DNA from 4 places in the Desulfofundulus thermocisternus DSM 10259 genome. Region 4 is predicted to be linked to each of the others. Evidence: riboswitches for the same ligand, from Rfam matches in the RefSeq annotation. Region 4 holds a riboswitch; each other region holds the start of a gene.
The links. Region 4 has a riboswitch for cyclic di-GMP ahead of BR83_RS0109185 (methyl-accepting chemotaxis protein). Riboswitches for the same ligand answer to the same signal wherever they lie in the genome.
Positions count from the first base shown of each region.

Region 1: it holds a riboswitch for cyclic di-GMP, as region 4 does, so the genes downstream of both, BR83_RS0101500 (hypothetical protein) here and BR83_RS0109185 (methyl-accepting chemotaxis protein) in region 4, are expected to answer to the same signal.
Region 2: it holds a riboswitch for cyclic di-GMP, as region 4 does, so the genes downstream of both, BR83_RS16190 (HD-GYP domain-containing protein) here and BR83_RS0109185 (methyl-accepting chemotaxis protein) in region 4, are expected to answer to the same signal.
Region 3: it holds a riboswitch for cyclic di-GMP, as region 4 does, so the genes downstream of both, flgB (flagellar basal body rod protein FlgB) here and BR83_RS0109185 (methyl-accepting chemotaxis protein) in region 4, are expected to answer to the same signal.

Region 1 is NZ_JMLG01000001.1:275,580-281,540, reverse strand. Features, by position in the region: gene BR83_RS0101515 (amino acid permease) at 120-1,562, shown strand; gene BR83_RS14700 (enoyl-CoA hydratase/isomerase family protein) at 1,813-2,547, shown strand; gene BR83_RS0101505 (NAD(P)H-dependent flavin oxidoreductase) at 2,553-3,521, shown strand; cyclic di-GMP riboswitch class I at 3,696-3,794, shown strand; gene BR83_RS0101500 (hypothetical protein) at 3,921-4,244, shown strand; gene BR83_RS0101495 (DUF1284 domain-containing protein) at 4,425-4,820, shown strand; gene BR83_RS0101490 (lactate utilization protein) at 4,917-5,564, shown strand; gene BR83_RS0101485 (GTPase) at 5,690-5,961, shown strand, end outside.
Region 2 is NZ_KK365995.1:29,420-35,380, reverse strand. Features, by position in the region: gene BR83_RS16195 (DUF342 domain-containing protein) at 1-687, opposite strand, end outside; gene BR83_RS0114260 (STAS domain-containing protein) at 706-1,017, opposite strand; gene BR83_RS0114255 (PP2C family protein-serine/threonine phosphatase) at 1,007-1,732, opposite strand; gene BR83_RS0114250 (STAS domain-containing protein) at 1,740-2,051, opposite strand; gene BR83_RS0114245 (ATP-binding protein) at 2,076-3,098, opposite strand; gene BR83_RS0114240 (hypothetical protein) at 3,431-3,679, opposite strand; gene BR83_RS16190 (HD-GYP domain-containing protein) at 3,679-4,293, opposite strand; cyclic di-GMP riboswitch class I at 4,623-4,727, opposite strand; gene BR83_RS17040 (ParB N-terminal domain-containing protein) at 4,962-5,132, opposite strand; gene BR83_RS17255 (hypothetical protein) at 5,125-5,274, opposite strand; gene BR83_RS16530 (hypothetical protein) at 5,488-5,892, opposite strand.
Region 3 is NZ_JMLG01000015.1:37,678-43,638, forward strand. Features, by position in the region: gene fliF (flagellar basal-body MS-ring/collar protein FliF) at 1-951, opposite strand, end outside; gene fliE (flagellar hook-basal body complex protein FliE) at 967-1,266, opposite strand; gene flgC (flagellar basal body rod protein FlgC) at 1,322-1,768, opposite strand; gene flgB (flagellar basal body rod protein FlgB) at 1,775-2,176, opposite strand; cyclic di-GMP riboswitch class I at 2,401-2,489, opposite strand; gene pseC (UDP-4-amino-4,6-dideoxy-N-acetyl-beta-L-altrosamine transaminase) at 2,752-3,987, opposite strand; gene BR83_RS0110775 (HEPN domain-containing protein) at 4,102-4,521, opposite strand; gene BR83_RS0110780 (nucleotidyltransferase family protein) at 4,518-5,003, opposite strand; gene flgM (flagellar biosynthesis anti-sigma factor FlgM) at 5,265-5,567, shown strand; gene BR83_RS16450 (flagellar protein FlaG) at 5,784-5,961, opposite strand, start outside.
Region 4 is NZ_JMLG01000010.1:41,975-47,935, forward strand. Features, by position in the region: gene BR83_RS0109170 (ABC1 kinase family protein) at 13-1,707, opposite strand; gene BR83_RS0109175 (2-phosphosulfolactate phosphatase) at 1,885-2,673, shown strand; tRNA gene BR83_RS0109180 (tRNA-Val) at 2,779-2,853, shown strand; cyclic di-GMP riboswitch class I at 3,015-3,121, shown strand; gene BR83_RS0109185 (methyl-accepting chemotaxis protein) at 3,321-4,274, shown strand; gene BR83_RS0109195 (methyl-accepting chemotaxis protein) at 4,513-5,961, shown strand, end outside.

The sequences.
Region 1 (5,961 bases), on a different contig from region 4:
CCCGCGGGAAATGTTCAGAATCCCACGGGTTTTTGCTTTTTAGGGTTAAATGATGGCCACTGATAGCCACGATGCTGTGCGGTTAAAATAAAGATAAAAAGAAGCAGGTGAAAATTTTTGTGGCTGTTCAAAAATCGCGGCAACAAGATTCCAGGATTCGGGTAAATGAAGAGGCATCTCTGGAACTGGCTCCGCGTTCGGGGGCCGTTCGGCTGGTAATGCCCGCAAGGGAAATAGGTACTGCGGGCATCATCATGATTGGCCTGTCCGGTGTTATTGGAGCAGGTATCTTTGTGGCCAGCGGGATTCCCATACGCATTGCCGGACCGGCGGCTATCATATCCTACCTGGCCGGCGCTATTATAGTTATACCGGTTATGCTTTACCTGGCCGAGATGGAGTCTGCCTGCCCATCCACAGGGGCTTTTAGTGATTACGCCAACCGCTTTCTGGGTCCTTTAATGGGATTTGTCACCGGGTGGATGTACTGGTCTGCGGGCGTGCTGGGTATGGCAACAGAGGTCACGGCTTCCGCACTGTTGATGCACTGGTGGCTGCCCGGCTGGCCGCTCTGGCTTTTCAGCCTGTTATTTTCCCTGTTGATCATTACCACTAACCTGCTGGACATTGGCAGGTTCACCAGCATTGAAGGGTTGTTTTCGGGCGTAAAAATACTGGCCCTGCTGGTGTTTATCCTGGCCGGGCTGGCCGTATTAACCGGGCTGTGGCCGGGTTTGGAGCCTGCTGGAGCTACAAATTATTTTGCCCATGGAGGGTTCTTCCCCCATGGCTTAAAAGGGGTTCTGGCTTCCCTTTTGCTGGTTGTTTTTGCCTATTCGGGTATTCAGGTGGTTTGTATGACGGCGGCACAGGCTACCAATCCCAGGCGTACCATACCCAGGGCCGTTGTGGGTACCGGGCTGGCCGTAACCTTTTTAAATACCGGTGCTGTTTTCCTGCTGGTTGGACTATTGCCCTGGTTTACTGTTCCGGTCAATTCCAGTCCCTTTGTCGTGGTTCTTGAAAAGTTGCACATTCCTTTTGGCAGTCATCTATTAAACGCTGTTATTATAACGGCTGTACTTTCCAGCATGAACACCACCATGTTTGGGGTTACCCGGATGCTAAAATCTCTGGCTGAGCGGGATGAGGCTCCCCGGTTTTTATTAAAGACAAACCGCCGGGGTGTTCCCACCAGGGCGCTGGCGGCCAGCGGCATATTTTTAAGCATTGCTGTCATCCTGGCTTATCTGCTTCCGCAGAAGGTATTTCTTTATGTGGCCAGTGCCAGCAGTTTTATTTCCCTCTTCAACTGGGTGGTAATAACAGTAACATATCTCAGCTTTCGCCGGAAGCTGCCGCGCCCGGGGGGGCCTTTTGTCCTGCCCGGTTATCCTTATTTGCCCCTGATGTCCCTTTTGCTTTTACTGGTTGTGCTGGCCTCGATTCCTCTTTCCCGCAGCCAGATTCCCGGGATGGTAAGCGGGGTTGTTCTGTCACTTGTGTATACCATGATATTTTTCCTTTTCATCAGGCGGCGCAGGGTGACCCCGCAGGTATAACATCATGCATCGGCCTAATTTTAGCCCGGGCAGGTATGGGATGCTTCTGATGTTTGGGTGATGCAGGGAGGCATGATGCAGCTGAGTAACGGGAGGTGGGTTTACGGTCCACCTCCCGATTTTTTAGGCCGGGATAATTTATAGATGTATGGAGTAGACCGGGGAATATGGTTCCGTACGCCCGATGAATCGGTATGGTTCTTGCAACAAGAACCTGGCGGCAATAAGCTCGTGGAAAGGGGTGCGGATATTGAACCTGGAATGTTTCCTTTATGATGTCAGGGACTCGATTCTGGTACTGACCATGAACCGGCCGGAAGTGCGCAACGCCTGGAACCGGCAAATGCATGATGAGTATCTGAAGGTTATGCGAGCTGTTAACGAAGACGATTCCATCCGCGTGGTTATCCTCACCGGTGCTCCCCCCGCCTTCAGTTCAGGGACGGACTTAAAGTCTTTTAGCGAGGGGGTTGCCAGTTTTGAGGCTTCCCTCTCCCGGGGAGGAGCCGGCCAGGAAATTACTCTGATGCGTGAATTCAAAAAACCAATCATTGCCGCCATCAATGGTGCGGCAGTAGGCCTGGGGGCAACCATTACCCTGATGTGCGACATAAGGATGGCTGCTGAAAGCGCCACCATATGTTTCCGTTTTACCCAGCTGGGAGTTGTTCCGGAGTTTGCCAGCCCCTACATGCTGCCCAGGATCGTGGGCCTGGGCAGGGCCATGGACCTCTGCCTGACCGCCCGCACCATTACTGCCCGGGAAGCGCTGGAAATGGGCCTGGTGTCCCGGGTGGTCCCTGATGATCAGCTGATGCCGGCGGCCATGGAGCTGGCCAGGGATCTGGCTTCTAAAAAGGAACATGCCATACGCATGACCAGGGAAATGCTGTACCGTCACCTGGATACCGACTTTTGCACTGCGGTGCAACATGATGCGGTGGATTTTATGGAAGCCGTCAGATTGACCTTTGGTGGGAGGTAGAGATAATGCGGACCAGAATTACAGAGCTGCTGGGAATCAAGTATCCGATTATTCAGGGGGGTATGCAGTGGCTTTCCAGGGCCGAATTTGCAGCTGCCGTTTCCAATGCCGGCGGGCTGGGAATTATTACAGCAGCCACGCACCCTACCAAGGAAGCCCTGGTGGAAGAAATCCGCAAGGTAAGGGCTTTAACCGACAAGCCGTTTGGAGTTAATATTTCCATGCTGCCCGAAGTTGGGCCCCGGGATAAGACGGCCGCTTATTTTGAGGCTGTGATTGAGGAAAAGGTGCCCGTGGTGGAAACCTCCGGGCGCAGTCCGGAGGAATATGTTCCCTACTTGAAACAGGCGGGAATTAAGTTGATCCACAAGGTGCCGGCTGTCCGCTATGCTCAAAAGGCCGAGCGGGTGGGGGCAGATGCGGTTACCATCGTGGGATTTGAATGCGGCGGTCATCCCGGCATGGATGACGTAACCACCATGGTTTTAACGCCCAGGACGGTTGATAGCGTATCCATACCGGTTGTTGCCGGCGGCGGTATAGCCGACGCCCGCGGTTTTGTGGCTGCCCTGGCGCTGGGTGCCGAGGGGGTGGTTATGGGTACCAGGTTTGTGGCCACCACAGAATCCCTGGCCCATACCAATTTAAAAGAGTGGATGGTGAAAGCCCGGGAAACGGATACGGTCATCATCCAGCGTTCCATCCGGAATGCTGCCCGGGTAATAAAGAATTCTGCTGCGGAAAAGGTTCTGGAGATGGAGGCCCGTGGAGCAACCCTGGAGGAATTGCTCACCATAATCAGCGGTCAGGTGGGCCGCCGCGCATTGTTTGAGGGTGATCTCGAGGGAGGGACATTTGCCATGGGCCAGTGTGTGGGGCTGGTTTATGAAATCAAACCGGTTAAAGAAGTAATTGAAGAACTGGTCAGCGGGGCCGAAGAAATACTGGCCCGGCTCCAGGGGATGCTGAAGTAATGTTCATAATCTAATCAAATTTGTTAAATTGTTTAACATGCTCTCTTTTATTTATATCTCTTGTTATTAGAAGACCCGGGATACAAAAGCTGTATAATTCGACTAAATTTTCTTGACAGGGAAAAGTTTTGTTGATTTAATAAAAATAAGCACAACATAAGTAGAAATTTAGCCACTCCCAGCGGGCAAACCTGGTGAAAGCCGGGGACGCAAAGCCACAGGTCTAAGGTTTCCGTGGTATCTCCCGGGGACTATGACGGCTGGGTTGCAAGGGAGAAAAGTGCCGCAGGAAAGCATGTGCCTGTCTCCCTGCGGCTTTTTTACTTTAAAGCATGAAAGGGTGGGGGACACTGTCGCAGGGCAAAAACAGTTTACAAAAACTGTTCGCAGAGAGGACAGGTGAAGCGTTTGGTTTTAAAGGTGGGGTGGCCTGCGGTGGGGTTTAATTTGAGCGAGCGTGAGCGGCAGCTGGCCGGTCTATTTCTGCGCTGTCTCGTCCGGGCCAATGAATACGGGCCGGTGGACGTGGGCGCTTTCATTCATTCCTTCCGGGAATACCTGTATGGAAGTTTTGTGCCACCGGAAAAGAAAAAGCCTTTAAGACAATGTAAATGCCTCTACTGTGGCGCGGATTTTTTCACCGAAAAAGAAAACCGGAAATTTTGCAGTGTATTATGCGTGTCGGAGTGGAACAGGAAATACAGGGTTGCGGAGAGAAAATAGCCGGAGGTTTACAGTTAGCACTGGCCGTTTAATTACCCGGTGATGCAGGATATTTGCCAGGGTCCGGAGAAAACACATCGTAGGGAACGGCTTCTTTCCGGAAATCCCTTAAAGGGTTTTTAAGGTAATACCATCAAGCTTTAGTGGATAAAAAAGCCAGTTAGAAGGGAAGCGTTTGCCGTGATTTCCTTAAGGGGACACCACCTGATTTGCCTCCAATTTTATCGTGGAGAAGGATATGATAAGAGATTTGTGGAAAATCTGGAAGGGGTTTTAATGAGGGCTGAAGGGGGCGAAGAAATACTGGTGGTAAGTGGCCCGGACGATATTTGTCGTTCCTGCCCGACGCTCCGGGATAAAGAGTGCGTTTCCTGGCCCGGAGCAGATGCGGAAATAAGGCAGATGGACGCTCAGGCAATGGGGTACCTCGGTGTTGAAACCGGGTCGAAGGTACGCTGGCAGGATATAAAAGCCAGGGTAATGGCTGTCTCCCGGGAGTGGCTGGCCTCCTTCTGTAAGGGTTGCGGGTGGGAAGAAGTTTGCATTGAAAAAAAGAAGAACTGGGGATTGGTTTGAGCTCAAAAGGTACGGGGTTATTGGTCAACTCCGGGCCTAAAGTTAATGATATATTTTATTTATAGACTTTTTAATTATCGGAAAGGGGTTGTGGCTATGAAAGTAACAGAGATGGTTAACTGGAATTACGAACGAAGGTGTCAGAAGGCGGTACAGGCTTTAAATAAGAACGGTTTTACGGCTGTTTTCTGCCCCACCAGGGAGGAGGCGGCCAGCTATATTTTACAGGAAGCCCGGGACGCCCGGACCATCGGCCTGGGTGGTTCCATGACCATAACCGAGCTGGGGGTTTTGGACAAGCTGGCAGGGATGGGGAAAGAATTGCTCATTCACGGGAAGCCCGGCCTTAGTGCCGAGGAAAGCCTGCAAATTATGCGCCGCCAGTTAACCAGCGACCTGTTTCTTTCGGGTACCAACGCCCTTACCCTGTCCGGCTGGCTGGTGAATATTGACATGACGGGTAACAGGGTGGGAGCAATGTTTTTTGGGCCTAAAAAAGTTATTGTGGTGGCCGGGCGAAATAAAATCGTTGAAGATTTGGAGGAAGCAGTAAAACGAATAAAGAGATTTGCTGCTCCCCCCAATGCCATGCGCTTGAAAAAGAACACTCCCTGTGCGAAAACAGGTTTTTGTCAGGACTGCAATTCACCCGACCGCATTTGCCGCGTAATGACTGTAATTGAGAAAAAGCCCAGGTTAACAGATCTGCATGTGCTGGTGGTTAACGAGGATCTGGGGCTTTAAGGCAGGTGAGGGATGTTGCACCTGCCCTTTTGCTTTGGGAACTCCACCATTACGGGTCTTTTTAGCAGGGTATATTTCATGCTAAACTAAAGGCAAAGCTTAATGTTGCAAAGGGGGGATGGTCAGTGCCTGCCAACCTGACTCCCCAGTATCATGCTGCCGAAGAAGCTTTCCGTAACGCCACTACCATAGAGGAAAAAATTGCCGCCCTGGAGGAAATGCTGGCTGTAATTCCCAAGCACAAGGGTACAGAAAAACTTCATGCCGACCTCAAACGCCGGCTCGCCCGCCTGCGGGAGGAGGGGCAGAAGAAAACCAGTGCCGGGAGGCACGATCCCTTTCATGTTGAAAAACAGGGAGCCGGACAGGTGGCCCTGGTAGGTTATCCCAACAGCGG
Region 2 (5,961 bases), on a different contig from region 4:
GATAGCCAGGATGTCTCCCGCCTCCACTGAAGTAAAAACATACCGTTCCCGGAAGTCCACCGCTTCGTCTTTTCCCGCCAGTACCGGCACCCTGGGATTTGAAGAAAAAAGCAATTCCACCCGGCCGTCTTTCCCCGGTTCTACAGGAATACCCCGGGCAATAACCACCTCCTCTTCGGTACAGGATGTAACACCGCGAAAACAGGCTTCCCAGTCTACGCCATAGTTAATCCCCAGCCGGGCTAACTCCTGCAACAGTTCGTCCCATGTAAGTGGGGGAAGGCGTTCTTCCCACTCCACTACCTTGAACTGCAGTATTCTGGAAGGCAGAAGATCTGGCAATTCCCGGTGAATTATGATCACAGGTTGCATTCGCAACACAGCTTGCAGGCCATCGGGAGATACGGATATAGACCAGTTTCCTTCTCTACGCTCTTCCACCGTTTCCACCCGTATAGCATCCTCCATAGAAACGGGGGTGGGTTGAGTGCACTCCCGCCCGTTAACAGTCAACCTTACTCCCGGGCAGGGTACCACCACCGGGTAAGGTCCCTCCGGCTGGTGCCGGACAATAATGCGCCCCTGTTTTACAAAAGCATACGGACCCGCTGTTTCTACGTCCGGAGAAGTATTATCCAGTGCACTCGCTGTTGCTGCGGGGGAGCTCCAGATGATCTCCTTTTTCATTTGGGAGCCCACCTCCTGTTAAGCATCGGGATCTGCCTTCAGGATTTCCAGCACCCTGAAAAACCCTATCAATTCCAGGTCTTCCCGAATATGATCGGGAATGCACACAATTCTCAGGGAGCGGCCCTGCCGGTAAAGATGCCTGGCCTGGTTCAGGAGCATACCTGCCCCTGAAGAGTCAATGAACTTGAGTTCCCGCAGATTTATCTCTACCACTTCCTCCGGCCGCCGCTGAATTTCCTGTTGCAACTGCTCCACGTTGCTATAATCCAGTTCACCCGACACCTCCAGAATGGCCATTTTTTCTGTCTGCCGAACTCTAATCTCCACTTTTTTCACCTGCCCTCCCCGCCACCTTCATAACAGCCAGTGTCACATCATCCTTTTGGGGAAAACCGCTGGTAAATGCCTGCAGGTCAGATAAAATGTTTCGTTTCATCCTGTCTGCATTAGCACCATTTTGAAGACAAACTATCTTCTTTAACCGTTCCAGCCCGTACCTTTGCTCGCCCGGGCCACAGGCCTCCACAAGTCCATCGGTATACAGCACCACCGCATCTCCGGCGGCAAGAAAAAATTCCTCCACCCCTGACCCGAGGTAATCTTCCAGCAGGCCCAGGGCGACTCCCCGGCACCGGGCCACTTTAACCTTTCCGTCGGATAGAAGGAGGGGAGGGTGATGTCCTGCATTGACACAGGTAAGTCGTCCGGTTATCCCATCGTAACACAGCAGGCACAGGGTGGCAAAAGCCCCGCATTTCCGCAGTTCATACCCTGCTACCTTGTTTAACAGGCGCACCGCCTCCAGAGGATGGGGATTGTTGGTAATACAGTCCCGGAGCATCTGCCGGATTGTTTCCATCAGCCGGGCAGCATGGAATCCTTTACCCATTACATCTCCGATAACGGCAAACATGGTTCTTGCATCGCAGGGGATAAACTCAAAAAAATCTCCCCCGACCTGTTCGGCAGGCAAGCAACTCCCACTAACTTCCAAACAGTAAGCCCTCAGTATCCTTTCGTTCCCCGTAATTACTTCTACCATCCTGCTCCTACCTTTCTTCTCCGGCCAGAGCGGTGTCCTGTGCCAGGAGCCCGTCAAGCCCAACCAGCCGCATCACTTCTGCTACGTCGGGCTGCGGCCTCAAAACCAGCATCCGGCCTCCTTTTTGCCGCCATTCGTTGCTAATGTCCAGCAGACTTTTCAAACCAGTTGAATCAACGAAGGAAACCCCCGACAGATCTATTTCCAATGTATGTTCCTTCACTTTCCCAACAGCTTCTTGCATTTGTACCACCGTTTCCATGTCCAGTTCACCATTCAGCACCAGCCGGCAAACTCCCCGGTCAACATAAACATCCACCTTCAGCAACAAAAATCACCCCTTTCACTGGTTTAATCCGGTCAACCCTTCCGCAGGCATAATGCCAAAGTCCAGGATCAAAACGGTACCTGACGATCCTGTATTGAGGTAGAGGCGGTCCGCATAGTAGAGCATCAGAGTAAATCCACATCCCAGTGAATTCTTGGTTGAATAATGTTGCATCAAAGTTGCCCGGGTCAGTTCACTGGTTTTAATTCCCGGACCCCGGTCCTGAACGATAATCCTGACGGTATCCCCTGACTGCCTGGCTTGCCAGCAACCGCCCCCTGCATGTTTGAGAGCATTGGCCAGCGCCTCTGTCAAGCACAAGGCAATCGCGTGCTGCCTGCGGCTGTCGAGAACAGGCAAGGCTTCCCGCATTGCCCGGCGGGCTTCCGGAATATCGCGGGACTGCCGGACCTCACCCCTGGCCAGTTCCATCCCTTCTGAGACCACTTTTTCTATTTCTCCACTACCTACCAGGTACAGACGCCCCCCCGTTACCGCTGCTATGGCCTCCCGGTAAACCTGCATCTCCTGCCGGTGCATCTTTCTTTCCTTTTCAATCACCCCGGTGATGTCTAAAGCCAGCAGCCCTCCGCTCCTGTAGTCGAACGGCACGCAATGAAGGTCAAATACCTTTTTCCCGTCAGCGCTAATGATCACCTCGCGCCGGTGTTCAGCCTGGCGGATAGCCTGGCGCATCAGCTTTTCCGTTTCTTCCATGGGCAGGCCCAGGTCAGCCTGACCCGAAAGGAAACGGAAGCGACCACTTTCATATTTCATCACCACTCCGACCTTGAGGGCATTTATTAGTTCAGATTTTTCCACCTCAGCCAGCAGTTTTTCCCTGACCAGATCCTGAAGGTGCTCCGGCAGGTGCCTGGTAACCTCATATATTAATTCGCCGGTGCTGCCGGCCAATAACTGGTACTCCTCCCTGCTGAGACGGCGGGCAGTCTCCTGCTTCCGGTGGACACACAGGATATCAAATAAATGGACGTTGTTTTTCCCTTTAAAAGATACCCCGGCCACCTCTACCCACAAGTTTTCCTGCAACCTGATTACATACCGTCCTGGAACGGGGGCTTCTGTTTCCAGACCAAACTCCGTGGTACTTAATACCAGAATGCGGGCTGGATACTGTTTCCCATACCCATCTTCCAGCAAGACCCTGACAGGGGACGAAGGCACCCGGCGAAGGGGGCTTGGCTGAATAAAATACTGGCAATCCACACAAGCACGGTCCGGTTCTTTCTGAGCGCATTCAAGACACCGTCGCATTTTTCACCATCCTTCTGCCTCTCAGCCCACAAAACGGACATTCTCCCTGCGGATCGGGGTGAAGAACCAGAACTGACAGCGGCCGCTGTACCAATCTATTCCACTGTTAGTGCCAGAACAGTACCAAACAGGGCGTTGAATATGCCTCCCCTGAAACCGAAAGCATAACCCAGCAGGATGGCCGGAATGACGTAGGCGTACCATACGGCGTTGCTGAAAACCCCCTGCCTGCACAGCAGGAGTTCATAAATTACCGGCAGCGCATAAAATACCGCGCAGCAGGTGCCGAGCAGGAAATAATGTTTTGACAGAAAACGAACGATACTTTTTCTCCTGCCGCTCATCAGGTAGTCGTCAGCACCTCCCGGTCCCGCTTCCGGAACGGCACCTCCAACTTGCTGCCGGAAACATCAAGGTTGAAAAACGCTTCCACCACCCGCGGGTCAAACTGCGTGCCCGCACAGCGGTAGATTTCCTCCAGTGCCTCACGGGTAGACATGGCCGGCCTGTACACCCGGTGCGAGGTCATGGCGTCGTAGCTGTCGGCAACCGTTAGGATACGCGCCCCCAGGGGGATGTCTTCCCCTTTCAGACCGTACGGATAACCCCGGCCGTCGTAACGCTCATGGTGGTAAAGCATCAGGAGGTTGATATCCTTCAATTGAGGTATGTAAGAGAGAATCTGAAAACTGTAGACCGGGTGTTTTTTTATTTCTTCCCATTCCTCCCCGGTGAGCTTGTCCGGCTTGAAGAGAATTCTGCCGGGAACTGCCATCTTGCCCAGGTCATGGAGTAAACCGGCCACATATATCATTTTCTGATCATTTTCGTTCATCCCAAGCTCTCTTGCCAGCATCACAGCCAGGGAAGCTACCCGTTCCGAATGGCGCGAAACCCCTTCCAGCCGGGCTTCCAGCATCCGGAAAAGAGCCCGGACAAGATGCGTTAATGAATCCACGATATCACCTCAAAATGGGAACATGGGCAGGAGAATGCAGCGGCAAAACAGGAAGGAACTAACTGGAGATAAATAAAGGAGGGGAGCGCAGTGAGGGGATAATAGCGTTATCTGTTAATATCACCATTACATGGCATATAAGGCAGAGATTACCCCCCCCCCCGAACGTATGTACGTAATGTTATAGTTTGTCCAACCATAACAAAGCCCCCATTCCATAAGCCCTTTGTAATACGTCAATTTGTTAATGATAAATTCAGGTTCATCTTCCAGGGTCCAAAGTAAAAAGCTACAGGGAGAAAAGCATCTGCCCTGTAGCTACTTTTCTCCCCTGCAACCCAGCCGTCATAGCTCCCCACCCAGGTGTTTTGCGGGGAACCTTAGACCTGCGGCTTTGCGTCCCCGGCTTTCGCACGGGTTTGCCCTCCGGGAGTGAATTTATTTGCTGTTTATCTACTTATTTTAGAACTAATTCTATTGAATCAGCATAATTTTCCTGTGTCAAGCAAATAATGCAACTTTATGTCGAGTCCATGTCAAAAAGCAGATATCCACCAATGCAGTATTTTTCACAAACAGATGACAGTTACAGGTATCCTGAATGGTATAGTAAAGAGCGTAAGCGTAAAATACCCCCCCCTTGCATTCAAGGTGGGGGCTAAAACAAGCTAATTATTCATCTCCCCTGCTATGAGCACGTTGTCAGGCGTTACTACGGGATAGTTGATAAGCCCGTTTTCCGCTATATCCCCCGCCAGTTCCTCAAGGTTGCCCATGTCTTTCCGGACGCGGTCGATAATTTTGATGTCGGCAATTCTAACTCTTCGAACTTTATCCAAGCCGAACACCTCCATGAAAACCAGCTTCTAGGTACGCCAGCATTTCCGCTACCTGTTTATTCACCGCATCGTAACTCACCCGGACGATCGACAGGCCGTACTTCTCGGCCATGTCAACCTCTTCTCTGATGAAAAAGTCCATCACGCTTCGCCCCCGGAAAAAGAAAAAGCCCGGCACTGAACCGGGCAAAAAATGGGAAGAGGGGAGGCTTCTGAAAAAAGCCAGCCCGCCGCCCATCCGGGCCGGGGCTTTATGCCCAACTGACCGTCGCGGGCGGGCCAGCGTAAGTTTTATATAAGCACAATAGTGTTATTTTTACTTTTACCATCTTCCAAGATTATTACTCTTATACATTTAACGCGGCACTACTCCGAGGCACCGCGCTATTAAAAGCACCGTCCCGAGCCACAGGGCCGGGCGAAGGAACCACGTTTCCACGCGCGAGCCGGTCTCGAAGGTGAACGGCCACGGCAGTACTTCCCTCAATGACCACCTCCTCCCGAAAGACCACGTCCACCATACCCCCTGGGGGTTGAAGGAATCCAGCACCAGGTGGCTCGTCTCGGCGAGATACCCGGTAATGCGCCGGATCCTGCGGATGGGGGATTCCTCGTAGGTCTTGACTTCTATTTCGTCCCCGCAGTCGGTTAAAACAATTTTGGCAATGCTCTTTCTCTGCCGGGCAAAGGTTTCTTTCTCTTCGGCTATCAGCCGGTCCACGAGTTCCTGTTCAATGGTACCGTTGACGATTATTTGCAACACAAGCACCTCCCAACAGAAAAAGCGAAGATAATATTCTGTCTTTATGAATCCAAATTATCTGTTATA
Region 3 (5,961 bases), on a different contig from region 4:
AATGCTGCTTCCCGGTTGAAAAGTTTCCGGCGGTGCGCCACCCGTGCCAGTGCCCGAGCCGCTTTCATTAACGGTCTGCTGGCTTAAAACCTGCCCCGGCTGCACGGTGGTGGTGGTGGTCTGGCGCTGGTCGAAGTCCAGATCAGCGGTAACCATGGCCACCGCCTTGTTCGGCCCCAGGATTCTGGTCAGCATCTGCTGGATGCGGGTTTCCAGTTCCTTTTCGTACTGCCGGCGCACCTGGTACTGGTCCAGGGACAGGCGGGTCAGCTTGGCCCGCTCGTCGGACAGGGCCAGATCGTCGCTCAGGACGTTGCCTTCCATGTCGATGATGTGTACGTTTTCCGGCTTCAACCCCTGCACGCTGCCCACCACCAGATCCATGATGCCCTTCACCTGCTCGGGCTTGAGCTCGCTTTTGAGCTTCAAAGCTATGGAGGCGGAAGGCTCCACCTGCTCGTCCAGGAAGAGGCTTTCCCGGGGCAGCACCAGGTGCACCCGGGCCTGCTCCACCTCCTCCAGGCTGGTGATGGTGCGGCGCAGTTCCTCCTGCAGCGCCCGCTGGTAGTTGACCTGCTGTTCAAAATCGGTAACGCCAAACTTTTGCTGGTCGAAAAGCTCCCACCCGGCCCCCGTATCGGCCAGCACCCCCTTGCTGGCCAGCTCTATTCTCACGCTGGGAACCTGATCTTCCGGCACGGCAATGGTTTTACCCTGATCCTCCAGCCGGTAGGGAACCTTCATATTTTTCAGTTCTTCGGCGATTTTACCCGCCTGAGCGGGCTCCAGGTCGGTGAAGAGGGGGGCATATACCGGCCGGGTGATAAGCACAGCCAGGTAAATCACCGTGGCTAACAGCCCGGCCGCGGCAGCCACCAGGAGGACCTGCCGGGGCCGGGGCAGCGCCTGCCACCGCTCCTTGACGGGGGCCAGGATCTGTCTGGGGTCCATCAACTGCACAGCTCCTTAAACCTGCATGCGCGATATTTCCTGGTAGGCTTCTACAATTTTATTGCGGACCTCCACGGCCAGGGTCATCATGATCCGGGCTTCCTCCATGGCGATGGTCACCTGGTGCAGGTCCTGCACCCGTCCGGTGAGGAAGTCCAAGCCCACCCGGTCGGCCCGCACCTGGGCGTTGTTCACCTCTTCCAGGGCCCGCAAAAGGGCACGGCCGAAGTCGCCGGCACCAGCGGCAGCATCCTGTTTAGAGGACCGGGCCGCCGCAGGCTCAGGGGAAAGAAAGGAAACGGGTAAAACCTGCATTCTGAGGAGTTCTCCTTTCGTCAGCAGCATGAATGGATAAGCCTGTGCTTGAAGATCAGCTCCTGCCTATTTCCAGGGCCCGCAGGGCCATGTCCTTGGCTGCGTTCAAAACCGTGACGTTGGCCTCGTAGGCCCGGGTGGCGGCAATCATGCTGACCATTTCGTTGGCTATGTTGATGTTGGGATAGGCTACGTACCCCGTCCGGGGGTCGGCCAGGGGGTGGGAGGGCTCGTATGCCAGCCGGGGCGGGGAGGGATCTTCCACCACCGCCGCCACGCTTACTCCGGCGGCATCGAGGGATGGCTGGCCGGGCGGGGAGTCCAGAGCCCGGCGCAGCTTTTCGGCAAAGACGGGGACTTTCCGCCGGTAGGGCGGGTTCAGGGGATCGTTGGGCCGCCCCGCCGTCTGCAGGTTGGCAATATTGTTGGCCGTAATATCCAGCCACAGCCTGGAAGCTGTTAAGCCGGAAGCACTAATGCCGAATACATCTAATAGAGGCACCGTCTGTTACCTCCCCCGGATGACGTAAGTCAAAAGGGACAGGCGGTCGCCCAGCGCCCGGGCGGCAGCCTGGTACGTCAGGGTGTTGGCGGCCAGGTTCACCATCTCCTGGTCAATGTCCACGTTATTGCCGTTGTAACCCATGGTGGTGCCCTCCTCCTTCACCACCGTGGGTTCCACCCGGGCCAGCGGTACCGGGGCCCCGAAATGCCGGGGGTCGCTGGTGACCAGCGGCAGGGCGTCCTCCCCCAGCGCCCGCCGCAGCTCCTCCGTAAAGCTGACGGAGGATTTTTTAAATCCCGGCGTGTTCACATTGGCCACATTGTGGGCAATCACCCTCTGCGCCAGCGCCGATGCGTCCAGCTGCTTCTGCAGCGCCACTATAATGGGGCTGCCGAAAAGATCCATAAACCGCCACCTCGCTTTTCCGTAAGCGCTTTAAAAATTTCTGTCTTTTGGCCGCTCCCACCCCCATAATCAAAAGCGCCATTTCTGTATTAGCTCTGTAGAAGAGTGTAAGGGTGATGATTTTGCTTCCAGTTTCAGGTAAATTTTTCTAACTGGAAGAGGGGTTATTTATTTTTCTTAAAGCACCAAAAAACCGGCACCGGGGCCGGGAAGCAGTACTGCATTGTCGCAGCCCGGCTGCCGTGGCGGGAAGCCCGCTGTAGGCCCGCAGCTTTGCGCCCTTCCCTTTCGGTGAAGTTTGCCCCTGGACAATGTGCGATAAAAAGTGTGAAAAAGGGATTATTAACTTGTCATTGGGTTAAAAATCGTTCCCTTGTAGGTGATATCAAAGCAATGTAATTATGTGGCAAGTTTTTGGTAACTAAGTGGTAATTTATTTGACACGTTTTCCCAAACTCCTCCTGTAAAGAGAAAAAATACGTTAAAAATACATAAAAAAATTGCTCCTCTTTGCGCTTTTTGGCACAAAGCATGGAGCAACTGCTACATTTAGTCGAAGAATGTCGATTATGGTTTTATTTGCGCGCCCAGGCCATAACCCGGCGCACGGCCGTGATGACGTCCTGCACATCATTGTCGCTCATGGCCGGGAAAAGGGGCAGGGTGATGGCCCGCTCGTAAAATTCTTCCGCCCGCAGGCAGTAAAACCCGGAAAGGCTGCAGCTGTCCGGGTCCCCCAGCCAGCGGTAGTAAGGGTGGCGGTAGGCGGGCAGGTAGTGGACGTTCACCCCGATATTTTCCGCCCGCAGGGCTTCAAACACCTGGCGCCGGTCGTATTTCAGAAGCTCCAGCTTTAATGCCAGCACGTAAAGGTGCCAGGAGGAGCGGCCGTAAGGCGCCTGGTAGGGGATTTCCACCCCGGGCAGTTCGGCAAAGGCTTCGTTATAGGTGCGGGCAATTTCGCGCCTGCGCTCCACAAAGCGGTCCAGCTTGCGCAGCTGGCTCAAACCCAGGGCGGCCTGGATATCGGTGAGGCGGTAGTTGAAGCCCACATCCAGCATTTCGTAGTACCAGGGACCGTGGTCCTCCACCATGAATTCCCGGTCCCGGGTGATGCCGTGGTTGCGGAAGAGCAGCAGCCAGTGGTACAGCTCGTCGGAACCGGTGGTCACCATCCCCCCTTCCCCGGTGGTGATGTGCTTCACCGGGTGAAAGCTGAAAACGGTCATGTCGCTCAGGCAGCCCACGGGCTGCCCTTTATATTCCGCCCCCAGGGCGTGGCAGGCATCTTCAATAACCACGAGGTTGTGCTTTTCAGCCAGGGCGTGAATGGCGTCCAGATCGCAGGGCTGGCCGGTGAAATGCACGGGAATGATGGCCTTTGTCTGCGGGGTGATCTTTTTTTCTATTTCCGCCGGGTCGATATTGTATGTGCGCGGGTCTATGTCCGCAAAGACGGGCTTCGCCCCCAGGTAGAGGGCACAGTTGGCGCTGGCCACGAAGGTGATGGGGCTGGTGATCACTTCGTCCCCCCTGCCCACGCCGGCGGCAAAGCAGGCCGCGTGCAGGGCCGCCGTCCCGCTGGAGAAGGCCACGGCATAACGGGCCCCCACCCGGGCGGCAAACTGCTTTTCGAATTCGGCCAGGACGGGGCCGGTGGTCAGCCAGTCACCCCGCAGCACCCGGGTGACGGCTTCGATGTCGTCCTCTTCAAGCCAGTGCCGGGCATAGGGGAGATAGGTTTCCCGCACGGGCCTACCCCCGGCAATGGCGGGTGTTTGCAGTTCAGACTGATCGGTATGGGTTTTCATAGGCAGGAAATAACTCCTTTGATCTAGTTTTTTGGGCAAGCCGGATCCAGAACTCAATAAATTCTGCTGGCGAGGCAATAATGGACGCCGCGATACCTCCAGGTATCCCCCGCATTAATTTTCCTGCGGCCTGATTAACAGGGCTGCCACTTGCACGGTAAAGCGGGCGTCGTCCATGGCCCTGGCCGCATCTTCCCGCGTATACTCTTCCGTGGGTATGAAGTCCACATCGCCGTAGAAGGCAAACTCCCGCTCTTTTCGCAGCCACCTGGATATTTGGGCCAGTCTTTGCGCTTCCCGGCTGACTTCGGGCGGCAGGCGGTCCTGGAACTCCACCAGCAAATAGCCCACATCGTGCTGTTTGGGTGGGTCCACTCCAATCCAGCGCAGCATACCTTTCAGGGCCAACTCCACGATCTCCTGGGCCTCGCGGATTACGTCGGAATAGGCTTCTTCCCCGAAGAGAACGGGCAGTATCTTCAACCTTTTGGTGGCTTTGAGCAAGTAACTCTGGGCCAGGGTGGTGCTGGTCAAATTTCGATCACCTCACCCTGCTTATAATCCTTCTTGAGCACCCAGTACCAGGCGCCGCCGCGGTATATTTTCTGCGCCCCCAATTGCTGCAGCCTTTCCCGCAGGCGGGCCAGGTAGCGGGCCAGAAAATTTCCCCGGTCGTATAAAATTTTCACGTCGTCAACCATATCCAGAAACAGGAGGCTGCCCTGCAGCACTTCCTCTTTTCCCTTGATTACAGGGGACAGGTCCGGCACTATATGGGTGAACCGGGATGATTCCTGCTGCATTTTCTCTTCCACCCCGGCAAATTCAGCCATTCTCTTCATCCGGCCCCGCGGCAGGTCTTCGGCCACCAGCAGCAGGTCGATGTCCGAATCCGGCCGGGGCGTGCCGCGGGCTACCGAACCGAAAACGGCCAAAGACACCAAACGGGAGCCGTAAACCTCCTTTACGGCCGGCACCAGCAGTTCAAGGGCCTGTTCAAATTCCCGGCGGTACATGATATCACCCTGCCAGCATACGTATTGATGATCAAATTTTTCATTATCGTATCATACGGCGGGGGTAAACTTCAAGGAAAAGGAGCCTCCGTCCGGGTCCACAGTTGCCCCAAATGCAGCCAGCGGGAATCTCTGCAAAGCAGATGTTTTACCGGCCGCCGGGCCGGAAACCTCTTCCGGGTGCTAAAGAAACCCGGCACCGCTGCCGAAGAAAATATATAGAGGCCATCTTCGGATATGAATGCAAAGGAGCAGAAGGCGATGAGGATAAATTTTAATCCCGGCCAGGTGGCAGATATTTACTTCAAACGTCTTAAAACAACCGGCGAAGAAGGAAAAAAGGAGAGCGTGGCCGGCAGCCACCTGCAGAAAGACGCGGTGGAGATCTCCGACCGGGCCCGGGAGCTCCAGCTCTACCGGGCGCACTTGAAGGAGCTGCCCGAAACGAGGGAGGAACTGGTGGCGGCGGTTAAAAAGCGGCTGGCGGAAGGCACCTACCGCATCGACGCCGAAAAGGTGGCCGCGGGCATCATCGAAGAGCACCGGCTGGACAGGCGGGTGTGATGTCCCGGGAGGAGAGGGTGCTTACGGACGGATGCCGCCCCCGGCACCGGCTGCCGGCCTGCGCGGTCAGCACCAGGGCCGAAGGGGAGCATTACGTTCATCAAGGCCGCCGGCTTTGGGCCGGCGGTTTGTCTTTCCGGGAGCCGTTTTCAATCCCGGCGCGCACGGCGGCAGCCACGCACCCCTCTTTTTTTGCCGCTTCCGGCAGGACCGGCGCTAAATAAACCTGTCCAGGATCAGGCCCAGCATCCTCTTCACGCTGGCCACGATCTTCAGGGTCCACTCCGGGGGGATCTCCCGGATCACTTCCTGCGTTTCGGCATTGATCACCCTGACCATGATCTCCCCGCTTTCCTCGTGCAGGACAAAACGCAGCTCCGTGCGGTAGAGTTCC
Region 4 (5,961 bases):
TCCTCCGGTGAGCTAAAACTTGCGTGAACGCAGGATGGAAAAAACCAGGGCTAAACCCAGTACCCCTCCTCCAATAAAAGCAGCTTCTGCCAGGGGCAGGCCCCAGAGGATGGTGTAACCCTTTCCCATCAGCAGGGAAGAACCCACGATCAGAGAACCCAGCAGGATACCCAGAACCATGCGGTTGACCATGGCATTGAGCTGGGCAATCATACGGTCCAGGTCCGGGTTAACCGCTTTTATTTTTAATTCACCTGCAGCAGCCAGCTCCAGCACTCTGTCCAGGCGGTGGGGTAACCCGGAAAGGAGCCCGCAGTAGTCTTCCAGGAAATTCTGGAGCCTTTTTTTTATTCCGGGCAGGCTGAACCGGCGTGCCAGCAGTTGCCTGCCCATGGGGCGGGCAATCTCCACCATGCTTAATTCCCTGTCCAGCTGGGCAACCACGCCCTCTGCGGTAACCAGAGACTTTACCAGCAGGGTGAACTGGGTGGGAACCCGGATCCGGTATTTAAAAGCTACTCCCATAATATCTCTCAAGGATTCACTCAGGCTGATCCTGCTCAGGGGGATTTCATAGTATTTATTTCTCAGGGCATCAATATCCTGCTGCAGGGCGGCACGATCCACATGCGGCGGCACAACACCCAGTTCTTCCACTGCTCTTACCACCAGGGCGGTATTGCGCCGGAGCAAACCCAGAACCAGGTTGCCTATTTTTTCCCGGGTCTCTTCATCCAGGCGTCCCACGATACCGAAGTCCATAAAAACCACCCTCCCACCCGGCAGGGCGGCCAGGTTTCCCGGGTGGGGGTCGCCGTGAAAAAAGCCGTGCATCAGGATCTGGCGCAGTAAAGCACCGGCCAGATTCCGGGCTACCAGTTTCCGGTCGATCCCCCTGCCGGCCAGTTCTTCCGGGTGGGTTAATTTTATCCCCTCAACAAACTCCATGGTTAATACTTTGCTGGTGGTATAATCCCAGTAAACTGCCGGGAAATAGACGGTACTGTCCCCTGCAAAGAGCTGCCGGAAGTTTTCGGCATGGCGGCCTTCCACCGTAAAATCCATTTCTTCCCGCAGGAATTTTTCAAACTCTTCTACCATCTCTTCAAAACGGTAAAGTTCCCGCCAGGGGCCGTGCCTGTCCACCAGGCGGGCAACGTCGTGAAGAATCTCAATGTCGGTCAAAATCGTTTTTTCGACGCCCGGACGCTGAACTTTTACCACCACCGGCCTGCCATCCCGGAGGTTTGCCCTGTGAACCTGGCCGATGGAAGCGGCAGCCAGGGGAGTTGCTTCGAAGTGGTCGAATATTTCTTCCAGGGGGGCGCCCAGCTCCATTTGAATACGCTCCCTTACCTGGGCGAAGGGAAAGGGAGGTACCTGGTCCTGAAGCTTTTCCAGTTCCGCAATGTATTGCGGGGGCAGCAGGTCCGAACGGGTGGAAAGCACCTGCCCCAGCTTGATAAAAGCCGGGCCCAGTTCCTCCAGGGCCTGGCGCAATCTTTCGGGTGGTGAAGGCTGCTCCCTGACGGTCAGGGCTCCTTCGCCGGATAGCCGCCGGCGCAGCCTGTACCGGTGGCCAAAATTTAAGAATTCGGTTAACCCCAGCTGGTAGGCCAGGTAGCCAAAGCCGTGGCGAACCAGTATATTGGTAATTTCCCGGTAACGGGCAAAGTGTTTATATCTTTTACGCAGGTATAGCTGCAATTCACTGCACCTCCCTGCCGCCGGGAGCCACCCTTATTTACTTATTTTTTCCACGGATGATTTTGAAAACCCTTCTTTTGAGCGTACGGGCTTTCATTAGTTTGGAAACCGCTGGAGAATATTTTCTTGCCGCCCGGGATAGGAAACAGTATAATATTAACGCGTGGAGGTTTAAATATGCGTGTGACCCTTTATCCAACAGCTGAAAGCCTGGAACAGGCCGTTCTGGCCGGGGGTACGGCGGTGGTTTTTGATGTTTTGAGAGCTACCAGCACCATAGTTACCGCCCTGGCCCATGGTTGCCGGGGTGTGGTGACCGTTGTCGACCCGGCGGAAGCACAGGAGGTTGCAGCCAGGCTGGCCGGGGAGAATATACCGGTACTGCTGGCCGGTGAACGGGGCGGCGAAAAAATTCCCGGCTTTCCTCACGGCAACTCCCCGCTGGAGTTCCGGCCGGAAGTGGTTGGCGGCAGGATGCTGGTTCTCACCACCAGCAACGGCACCCGCGCCCTGAATCTTGCGGCAGGAAGAGCCGGTACGGTGCTGGTGGGAAGCCTGCTCAATGCCCGGGCGGTGGCCCGGGAGGTCTGCCGGCTGGGCAGGGACGTAACCCTGGCCTGCGCCGGCACGCAGGGCGAGTTTTCCCTGGAAGATGCCCTGGGGGCTGGAATGGTGGTGCTGGAGATGGTGAAAATGGCGGATCCGGGCTGGTTGTACTGCTCTACTCCCGGAGCGTCCGGGCTGGATCTGTCCGACTTTGCCGTGGCTGCCCTACACCTGGCCCTGGCCTATAAAGACAACCCCCGGCGAGCTTTTGACCATTCCCTGCACGGGCGCAAGCTTTTCAGCATGGGCCTGGCGGCCGACCTGGACTGGTGCGCTTCCCTGAACACCTGTGAGGTGGTGCCGGTGGTTGGGGAGGGGAAGGAAATAATTCCCGGCTGCCCCGTAATTGTAAGGAGCTGATACCTGTGCGCCCCGCCTGTCCGGGAATAAAAAAACAGGCCGGCCCCCCTTGCACCCGGCCGGCAAATGTGTTAAAATAACACCTGCAACGGTAAAACTTCAAATGGGCGCGTAGCTCAGTGGGAGAGCGCTTGACTCACATTCAAGAGGTCGTAGGTTCAATCCCTACCGCGCCCACCAGAAAAACGGGAGCCCCGGAAAACGGGGCTTTTTGTTTTGGTGTGGAAGCTGCAAACTATTGCTGTTCGACATAAAATGACATTATTTACTTGACACAGGAAAATTGTGCTGGTTCAATAGAATTAATTATGAAATAAGTAGAAAAATAGCGAATAAAGTTTAACCTCGGAGGGCAAACCCGCGCGAAAGCCGGGGACGCAAAGCCACAGGTCTAAGGTTTCCCGCAGGACGCTTTTTAGCGGGGAGCTATGACGGCTGGGTTGCAGGGGAGAAAAGTAACTACGGGGCAGGATGCTTTTCTCCCTGTAGTTTTTTCTTTGTTTGCGTTCCTGGAAGGGGGGCTTTATTTTCTACCTCCAGTTTGTTTCTTCCTGTTCTGCCCCATGTTCTTGTTTTCCTTCAGGTTGGTGATATATCTCATCAGCGTCAGATGTGATTGCGGATAAAAGAAAGGGGAGTGTTCTTTAGTGAACCTGCTTTCATTTAAAAACAAGAAAGCTCAACCGGAAGAAATATCTCCACCTCCAGCGGTCGAGCCGGTGGAACCCGCTGCAGCTGCCGGCGATAACGGGGGTGAACGCCGGGCGGAGCAGGCGGAGCCCGACCTTTTAAAATGCGCCCTGAAGCTGGCCCCCTTTATCAAGGGGATGCTGGGGGAAGAGATGGGAATTTATGTATCGGACCTGGAGCGGTATATTTACTGCGACCCCGGTCAGGTGGGCCTTTCTTTAAAGGCGGGTGACACCATCAATGAAGGCAGCGTAACCGCCCTGACCCTGCGCACCGGCCGCAGGCAGGCCAGGCGGACGGGGAAGGAGGTCTACGGCATACCTTACATCGGCGTTTCCTACCCCATTACCGATCCCGGTACAGGTAAAGTAATCGGCACCATTGGCATGACCACCCCCATCACCCGCCAGGAAAATCTGATTGCAATGTCGCAGGAAATGGACAGCCAGATCAACCAGATAGCCATGGCTACCTCCAACCTTTCCGCCACCTCGGAAGAAGTGGCGGCAACAACGGAAAACCTGAACAGCAGCGCGCAGAAGATCAGGGATGAAATCAAGAAAACCGACGGCATTGTCAACCTCATCGAGGAAATTGCCGAGCAAACCCACCTGCTGGGGTTGAACGCGGCCATCGAAGCGGCCCGGGTGGGCGATGCCGGGCGGGGTTTCAACGTGGTGGCCGGGGAAATACGCAAGTTATCCCAGGATACCCAGCGCTCGGCCAGGGAAATCCTGGAGACCCTGCAGGAGGTGCAGCAGTCCGTTCTGGAGCTGACGGATTCAATTACCCAGTTGTCTGCCGCGGTGCAGGAGCAGGCCGCTTCGTCGCAGGAAATCAACGCTTCGGTGAATGAGCTGACGGCGGTATCCGCGCGGCTAAAGAAGCTGGCCGATGAGCTGGTGGTTTAGGGCACCAGCAACTAAAATTATTTTAGCGTTTTATTTAAAGCCGGCCGTCACAACTGCCGGCTATTTTTATGGTTTAAAAAAAGGCTATAAGCTCTGGCAGCGGGCTCAAGTAACCCTGAATTATGCCGAAATAAAAATATAGAAGTTTAAGACCGGGGAACGGTTGTTTCTATACCCTTAAACGGGATCTGCCGGTTCCGGTTACTGCCTGAAGAAGCAAAATTGTAAGGAAGGAGGATTGGCGGCGCTGTTCCTGCTTGCCGTCACGGTGCAGGGGCGGCTGCAGACAGGGATGAAGGGAAGACTTACGGGACAGCTTGCGGGAAGCCTGCGGATCAGAATGGCTGTTTTCTTCGGCTTTATAGTGCTCATGGGTTGCCTGGTGCTGGGGCTGGTGAGCGAGCATTACGCCGAACAGGCCCTGCAGGAACAGAGCCAGGAGGCCCTGCTTAAGACGGCCAGGCAGGCTGCCGAAACACTGGACAACCGTATCCAGGCGCGAATATATGCGGTTGAAAGCATAGCCAGCAGGAACGTCATCCGCGGCAGGTGGGGTGGCCGGGAGGCCACTCTGGAGGAAAAACTGCAGGCCCTGCGCGAGGAGTGGAAAAGGGCGGAAAGCCTGGGCTTCAAACAACTGGGCATTGCCGACAGGGAAGGAAATGCTTTCTTCAGCGATGGCAGTAAGGCCAGGGTTGCCGACCGGGATTATTTCAAAGCGGCCCTGGAAGGAAAGACCGCCGTTTCCAGCACGCTGGTCAGCAGGCTGGATAATGCTGTGGTCTTTGTTTTTTCCGCTCCGGTTCGCCATTATGCCACTGGAGAGGTAAACGGCGCGGTTATCGGGGTTATGGATGGCAGCAAGATGAGCACTTTGGTTTCTTCCATCAATTACGGGCGCACGGGTTACGGTTTTGCCGTGGACAACACAGGCAAGGTCATAGCCCATAAGGAATTTACCCGGGTGGCAGCCCAGGAGAATTTCATCGAGCAGGCCAGAACCGACTCCTCCCTGAAGGAGCTGGCAGCGGTGGTTTCCCGGATGGCGAAAGGGGAGGAAGGCGTGGGGCGGTACGTCTTCCAGGGGCAGGAAAGGTTTGTGGGATTTGCCCCCATTAAATCTACCGGCTGGTCTGTGGGCATCAATGTTCCCACTGCCGAGGTTCTGGAGAGGGTAGCGGTGTTAAAGGATACCATGTTACTTTTATCGCTGCTGATTATTCTTGTTGCCCTGGGGCTGACCTTAATGATGGCCGGCAGAATTACCTCACCCCTGGTGCAAATGGTGGACCATCTGGGGCTCATAGCCAGCGGTGACTTTACCCGGCCGGTGCCGGAAAAAATCCTGCGTATGAAGGACGAGATAGGAAAGCTGGCCCTGGCCGTGGACCGGCTGCAGGATAGTGTAAGAAAACTGCTTTCAGGCCTGGTCAGGGAGGCTCAAACCCTGGCTGCCCACAGCGAGGAGCTGGCTGCTTCCACCCAGCAGGTCAGCGCAACCGTGGAAGAACTGGCCAGTACCACCAGCGAGGTGGCCGCAACGGCGGAAAAGAGCCTGGAGAATGCCAGCCGCACCTCCAGTGAGTCGAAGAAGGTGGTTGCCGTGGCCGAAAGCGGCGGAAAGACGGTGAAAGAGACAATCGGTAAGATCCACTCCATTGCTGCTTCTGCCGAGCGCATGGGCGAG